Regions from separate parts of the Hydrogenophaga sp. UC242_53 genome, predicted to be linked through region 1. Evidence: riboswitches for the same ligand, from Rfam matches in the RefSeq annotation. Region 1 holds a riboswitch; the other holds the start of a gene.
What was found. A riboswitch is a leader RNA that binds a small molecule or an ion and turns the genes downstream of it on or off. The one in region 1 is predicted to bind glycine.

Region 1 (3,392 bases):
CACCCGCGCCCAGCGCCAGCGGCAGGATCGGAGGATTGAGCTCGGCCGCGAAACCGAAACGGGTGGCGAACTGCTGCACATATTCCGTGCCGGCGGCGTCCATGAGGTTGACCGCCACCACGTTCTTCGAGCGCGCCAGGGCCCGCCGGGCCGTGATGAAGCCTTCGTACTGGTTGCCGTAGTTGCGCGGTCGCCAGGCCTTGCGGCCGCGCGCCGAGGGCGTGACCAGCCGCTGCGTGTCGTCGACCAGGGTGCCGGGGAAATAGCCTTTTTCCAGCGCGGCGGAAAACACGAAGGGCTTGAAGGTCGATCCCGGCTGGCGCACCGCCTGCACCGCGTGGTCGAACTGGTTGAACGCAAAGTCGAAGCCCCCGGCCAGTGCCAGGATCTCACCCGACCTCGCATCGATGGACACCAGCGCGCCCTGCATCTGCGGCAGCTGTGTCAGCCGCCAGCGCCCGGCCGTGTCGGCCACGACACGAACGACGGCACCCGGTTCGATGCGCCTGCGCGCCGGTGCGTCGGGTTTGAGCAGCGCGCTGCTGCCCGGGCTCAGCGTGTGGCGTGCAATGCGAATCACGGTGCCGTCGCGCAGGGCGGCCGTGATGCCGGCGGAGGTCGAGGCTTCCAGCACGGTTGCGCACGCGCAAGGCGCCACTGTCCCGGTAGGGCGCGAGGGCCCGGCGGATGCCGGCCGGGTCGTCGGCCTGCACGGCTTGCTTCAGATGGCCTTCCGGCCCCGCGGGGCCGCGCTGGTGCTGTGCATTCAACAGGCCGGCGCGCAAGGCATGGGTGGCGGCGCGCTGCTCGGCCACGTGGATGGTGGTGGTCACATCCAGGCCCCGCGAGTAGGCCTCGTCCCCATAACGCTCCACCAGCATCTTGCGAACCTGTTCGACCGCGTAGGCCGATGCCGGGTCGGTCGACGGGTGGTTCAGCGCCAAGGTCAGGGGCTCGGCGCGGGCCTGCTCATAGGCCGGCTCATCGAGATGCCCCAGCTCGCGCATGCGCTTGAGAATGTGCTGCTGGCGCACGGTGGCGCGCTCGCGGTTGGCGACCGGGTTGTAGGCGGAGGGCGCCTTGGGCAGGCCGGCCAGCATGGCCGCCTCGGCGACGCTGAGCTGGTCGAGCGTCTTGTCGAAGTAGACCGATGCGGCCGCCGCGAAACCGTAGGCCCGTTCGCCCAGGTAGATCTGGTTCATGTACAGCTCCAGGATCTTGTCCTTGCTGTAGACCGATTCGAGCTTGTAGGCCAGCATGATCTCCATGACCTTGCGCCGGTAGGTCTTCTCCCGGCTCAGGAAGAAGACCCGCGCGACCTGCATGGAGATGGTGCTGCCACCTTGCGCGTGCCCACCGGCCAGGAGGTTGCCGAGCGCCGCGCGAACGAGGCCCGCGTAGTCCACCGCCCCGTGTTCGTGGAACCGCGCGTCCTCGATCGCCAGCAAGGCCTGCTGCATGCGCAACGGGATGCGCTCGATCGGCACGAACTCGCGCCGCTCTTCGCCGTACTCGGCGAGCAGGCTGCCGTCCCTGGCGTGGATGCGCATGGGCAGCATCGGTTCGTAGTGGGCCAGGTGACCAACCTCGGGCACCTGCTGCCACAGGCGGTGCAAGGCATGGGCGGCGCCGAGGGCAACGCCGATGCACAGGCCAAGGGCCAGCGCGGCGAAGAACCGGGCCGTGAAAGGGGTTCGAAAGGAGAACATGGGCAAGGCTCAGGTGAAAGCGCCTCTCCCCCTGTCCTTTTACCTGAGAGTTTCGACTGCGTCGGCAGTCTGCCCCTTCGGTGTGCCGGTGCGCGCGCGGTGCGGCTCGGCCTCTCTCCAGTCGGCGAAATGTGTCTGCGGTCCGGTGGCCTGAGCGATCATGGGAGTTTGCGCCTTCGGCGGAGGCGCGACACGCCTCGCTCTCCCGCAGAGCGTCGCAGTCTATCAGAGGGTCAAAACCCGGGCGTCACACCGGTGCGCGGGCACCCGTGCCACCCGGCCAGGGCGTGAGCACCTCGTGTCCCTCGGGCGTGACGGCCACCATGTGTTCCCACTGGGCGGACAGGGAGCGGTCTTTGGTCACGACGGTCCACCCATCGGCCAAGGTCCGGGTCTCGCGCTGGCCTGCGTTGAGCATGGGTTCGATGGTGAAGACCATCCCCGGCTCCAGCCTGAGCCCCTCGCCGCGCCGGCCATGGTGAAGCACGTTCGGTTCTTCGTGGTAGATCCGGCCAATGCCGTGCCCGCAGTACTCGCGCACCACGCTGAAGTGCTCTCGATGGGCGACGGACTGGATGGCATCGCCAATGTCCCCCAGCGTCGCGCCGGGCCTGACCTGCCGGATGCCGGCCAGCAGGGCTTCGTAGGTGGTCTCCACCAGACGCCGGGCCAGCACGTTGGGTGTGCCGACGAAGTACATGCGGCTGGTGTCGCCGAACCAGCCGTCCTGGTTGACGGCCACATCGATGTTGATGATGTCGCCCTTCTTCAGCAGCTTGTCGGGCGAGGGGATGCCGTGGCAGACCACCTGGTTGACGGAGGTGAGGATGGTCTTGGGGTACCCGTGGTACCCCAGGTTGGCCGGGATGGCGCCCTGGACATTCACGATGTGGTCGTGGCAGATCCGGTCCAGCGTCTCCGTGCTGACCCCGGGGACGACGTGGGGCTCGATCATGCCGAGCACCTCCGCGGCCAGCCTGCCGGCGCGCCGCGCCATCTCGATGTCCTCGGCGGACTTGATGGTGATGCCGCGAGCCACTAGCGCTGGCCCGCCGGGGCTGTGCGGGACTTGCCCGGTGGGGTCGCGGCCGCCACGGTGATGTCCAGGCCCCCCGCGAGTTCCGCCCGCACCAACAGCTGGCAGATCTCCCGGTGGTCCAGCGCCGGGTGAAGCTCGGTCAGCATGCCAACCCGCATCCAGTGTTCGGCCTGCGCATTGATGGACCTGCTCAGCGCATTCCCCGCCACGCGCAGGTTCTCGTGCATCAGGTCCGAAATCTTGACGATCCCCATTCATCACCTATATATGAAACGTATATGAATTATATACGCCTCAAGGTGGACGGCGGCTAGTTGGGGTTGGCCGGCGGGGTGGGTGGCGCGGCGGCCGGTGGGGGGTCCACCGGATCCAGCAGGCCCTTGGGCGGGTTGCGCTTCATCTCACCGGCCAGCGTCAGCTGCTCGGGACTCATGCATTCATCGGCCAGCCGCTTGCCCAGTTGCTGGCTCATGAGCATGGACTTGTTGCCCAACTGCAGCCACATGGCGCCCCGCTTCGGGTCTTCGAGCCGGATGGCACCGGTGCGGCTTTCCACCGGGTGCATGTAGTACCGCGCGTTGCGCATGTTCTTCACCTGCACGATGAAGAACCCCTGCCGCTTGGCGGGCACGATCTCCACAGCC
Region 2 (3,392 bases), 2.0 Mb from region 1:
GACCGGCGCGGCCGGCTGTGGGTCAGCTCCATGGACATGGGCGCCATGGCCAACCGGGGCAACCTCTTTCGCGTCGATCCGGATGGCAGCTGGGAGAAGGTCGACAGCGGCTTCACCGTGCCCAACGGCCTGGGTTTCAGCCCCGACAACACGCGGATGTATTTCACCGACACCTTCCGCAAGACCATCTACGAATACGACTTCGACCTCGCGGCCGGCCGCATCGCGAACCGCCGCCCCCTCGTGGTCTTCGGCGCGGGCGAAGGCAAACCCGACGGCCTGACGGTGGATGCCGAGGGCTGCCTCTGGGTGGCCGTGTGGGACGGCTGGGAACTGGCGCGCTTCGGCCCCGACGGCCGCGAGCTGATGCGGGTGCGCCTGCCGGTGCCACGGCCCACCAGCTGCTGCTTTGGCGGCGCCGACCTCGGCACGCTCTATGTGACCAGCGCTTCGGTGCGGCTGGGCTCGCAGGCGCTGGCCAGCGCACCGCTGTCGGGCGCGCTGTTTGCCCTGGAAGTGCCGGGCGTGCGCGGCCTGCCGGAAACCACGTTCGCCGGCTGAAACCGACCGCAGGCCGGTTACCTGCGCGGTGTTCACCGCGCCGTCACATGGGCTGTCCACAGTGCAGGCTCCGTGAACGACGCCGAGATGCCATGCTGAACAAGACCCAGAAGGGCCGCGCCGAGCTGCGACCCGGGCAACGCCAACTCGCGCAGCGCGAGCGCGCCCTGCTGCTGCTGGCCGATGGCCGCAAACCCGATGCCGAGCTGTTCGCCCTGTTCGAGGGCCAGGGCCCCACGCTCGCGGCCGACCTGATCTCGCGCGGCTACCTTGTGGACGAAGCACCACCGCCGCCCCGCACGCCGGCCAACACCCCCGCCCACCGTCTCCGCCGACGCCTTTTCCGGCCCCCGCTCGCTCGCCAGCGCGCGCATGTTCCTGTTCGACCTGAGCGAGCGCATGTTCGCCCCGCGCGACAAGGCCATGGCCCAGCGCTACCGCGACGCCCTGCGCGAAGCGCGCGACGTGGGCGACATGCTGGCCGTCAGCCGGGCCATGATGGCCGACGTGGAGCGCCTGGCCGGCAGCGAACGCGCCGACGGCATCCGCGAGCGGCTGGCCCGCCTGCTGCCCGAATCGGCCCTGGAAACGCCCTGAAACACCGGCCCGCCGGACGCCGTGCGATACACTCGCCGGGTCAGGAGAGAAGCCGATCCGGTCCCCGGAGAAGGCTCGCCGAAGGCGCAGGCGGCACCGCACACCGGGTGCCCTGAACGCTCAGGCAAAAGGACTGGCAAACACGGGCCGCGAGGCCGGTGTACCCCCCTGGAGAGAGGCCGTTCCTCGAAGCGGCCCACCGAAGGAGCAAGCGCGGCATCGCCCGCGTGAATCTCTCAGGTAAAGCGGACAGTGGGGCAGCGCACGGATGAACCGTGTTTCGCCCCACCGGGGCCTGCCCCCTTGCCTGAAAGCCTCTGCCGTGCCCGCTGCCGCCGCCCCGCTTCTCCAGACCCCGCTGCACAAGCTCCACGTCGAACTGGGCGCCCGCATGGTGCCCTTCGCCGGCTACGACATGCCGGTGCAGTACCCCACCGGCCTCATGGCCGAACACCACCACACCCGCAAGGCCGCCGGCCTGTTCGACGTCTCGCACATGGGCCAGCTGCGCCTGGTCGGGCCCGACGCCCCCGCCGCCTTCGAGACGCTCATGCCGGTGGACGTGATCGACCTCGGCGTGGGCAAGCAGCGCTACGGCCTGCTGCTCAACGACGAGGGCGGCATCATCGACGACCTGATGTTCGTCAACCGCGGGCACGACCTCTTCGTCATCGTCAACGGCGCCTGCAAGGCTGGTGACATCGCGCACATCCAGGCGCGCATCGGCTCGCGCTGCGAAGTCATCCCCCTGCCCGACCGCGCCCTGCTCGCGCTGCAGGGCCCGCTGGCGGTGGACGTGCTGCAGCGCCTCGTGCCCGGCGTCGAAAAACTGATCTTCATGACCGGCTCGCCCTTCCAGTGGCACGGTGCCGACCTCTTCGTCACCCGCAGTGGCTACACCGGCGAAGACGGCTTCGAAATCTCCCTGCCCGGCGACCGCGCCGACCAGTTCGTGCGCACCCTGCTGGCCCAGCCCGAAGTGATGCCCATCGGCCTGGGCGCGCGCAACTCGCTGCGCCTCGAAGCCGGCCTGTGCCTCTACGGCAACGACATCGACACCACCACCACCCCGGTGGAAGCCGGGCTCAACTGGGCCATGCAGAAAGTGCGCCGCACCGGCGGCGCGCGCGCGGGCGGCTTCCCCGGCGCGGCGCGCGTGCTCGCGCAGCTCGACGGCAGCGAACCGCTGACCCGCAAGCGCGTGGGCCTGATCGCCCAGGAATGGGTGCCCGTGCGCGAGAACGTCGAACTGCAGAACACCAGTGGCGAGGTGATCGGCAAGACCTCCAGCGGCCTCATCGGCCCCAGCGCCAACAAGCCCATCGCCATCGGCTACGTCACACCCGAACACGCCGCCCTGGGCACGCCCGTGGTGGCGATGGTGCGCGGCAAACCCGTGCCCATGGAAGTCAGCGCCATGCCCTTCGTGCCCAACCGATACTTCCGCGGCTGATCTCACTTTTTTCGTTTCTTTTTTCAGGAGCTTTTTCATGACCACCAAGTACACCGAAGACCACGAATGGATCACCGTTGACGGCGGCATCGCCACCGTCGGCATCACCGTGCACGCGCAGGACGCGCTGGGCGACGTGGTGTTCGTCGACCTGCCCGAAGTCGGCAAGAGCTTCGCGCAAAAGGAAGTGGCCGGCGTGGTCGAGTCTGTGAAGGCCGCGGCCGACGTGTACATGCCCGTCAGCGGCGAAGTCACCGAAGTCAACGAAGCCCTGCGCGCCGACCCGTCGCTGCGCAACACCGACCCGCTCAAGGCCGGCTGGTTCTTCAAGGTCAAGCTCTCCGACCCGGCCCAGGTCGACGCCCTGCTGGACGAGACCGCCTACAACACCTTCGCCAACGCCTGATCCGCCTCTTCTCCCGCCGGAGCCTTCCATGCTGATGCCCTCTGTCAAACCCCTCGGTGAACTCGAAAACCCGTCAGAATTCGTGGCGCGCCACATCGGCATCGGCCAGGCCGACGAGACCCACATGCTCTCGGTCATCGGCGAGGCCTCGCGCCGCGCGCTGATCGACGGCATCGTGCCGCGCAGCATCGCGCGCAGCCAGGGCATGCAGCTGCCACCGGCCGTCACCGAGGCCGCGGCGCTGGCCGAGCTCAAGGCGCTGGCGCAGAAGAACAAGGTGTTCAAGAGCTTCATCGGCCAGGGTTACCACGGCACGCTCACGCCCGGCGTGATCCTGCGCAACGTGCTGGAGAACCCCGCCTGGTACACCGCCTA

Region 2: another riboswitch for glycine. It lies ahead of gcvT (glycine cleavage system aminomethyltransferase GcvT); the one in region 1 lies ahead of ACFJI0_RS24095 (penicillin-binding protein 1A).

Annotation. Positions count from the first base shown of each region.
Region 1 is NZ_CP170552.1:4,788,902-4,792,293, reverse strand. Features, by position in the region: partial or broken gene ACFJI0_RS24095 (penicillin-binding protein 1A) at 1-1,709, opposite strand, end outside; glycine riboswitch at 1,838-1,927, opposite strand; gene map (type I methionyl aminopeptidase) at 1,957-2,748, opposite strand; gene ACFJI0_RS24085 (ParD-like family protein) at 2,748-3,002, opposite strand; gene ACFJI0_RS24080 (hypothetical protein) at 3,059-3,392, opposite strand, start outside.
Region 2 is NZ_CP170552.1:1,445,989-1,449,380, reverse strand. Features, by position in the region: gene ACFJI0_RS07470 (SMP-30/gluconolactonase/LRE family protein) at 1-561, shown strand, start outside; gene ACFJI0_RS07465 (hypothetical protein) at 594-935, opposite strand; gene ACFJI0_RS07460 (hypothetical protein) at 934-1,158, shown strand; glycine riboswitch at 1,190-1,304, shown strand; glycine riboswitch at 1,317-1,421, shown strand; gene gcvT (glycine cleavage system aminomethyltransferase GcvT) at 1,427-2,611, shown strand; gene gcvH (glycine cleavage system protein GcvH) at 2,649-3,017, shown strand; gene gcvP (aminomethyl-transferring glycine dehydrogenase) at 3,046-3,392, shown strand, end outside.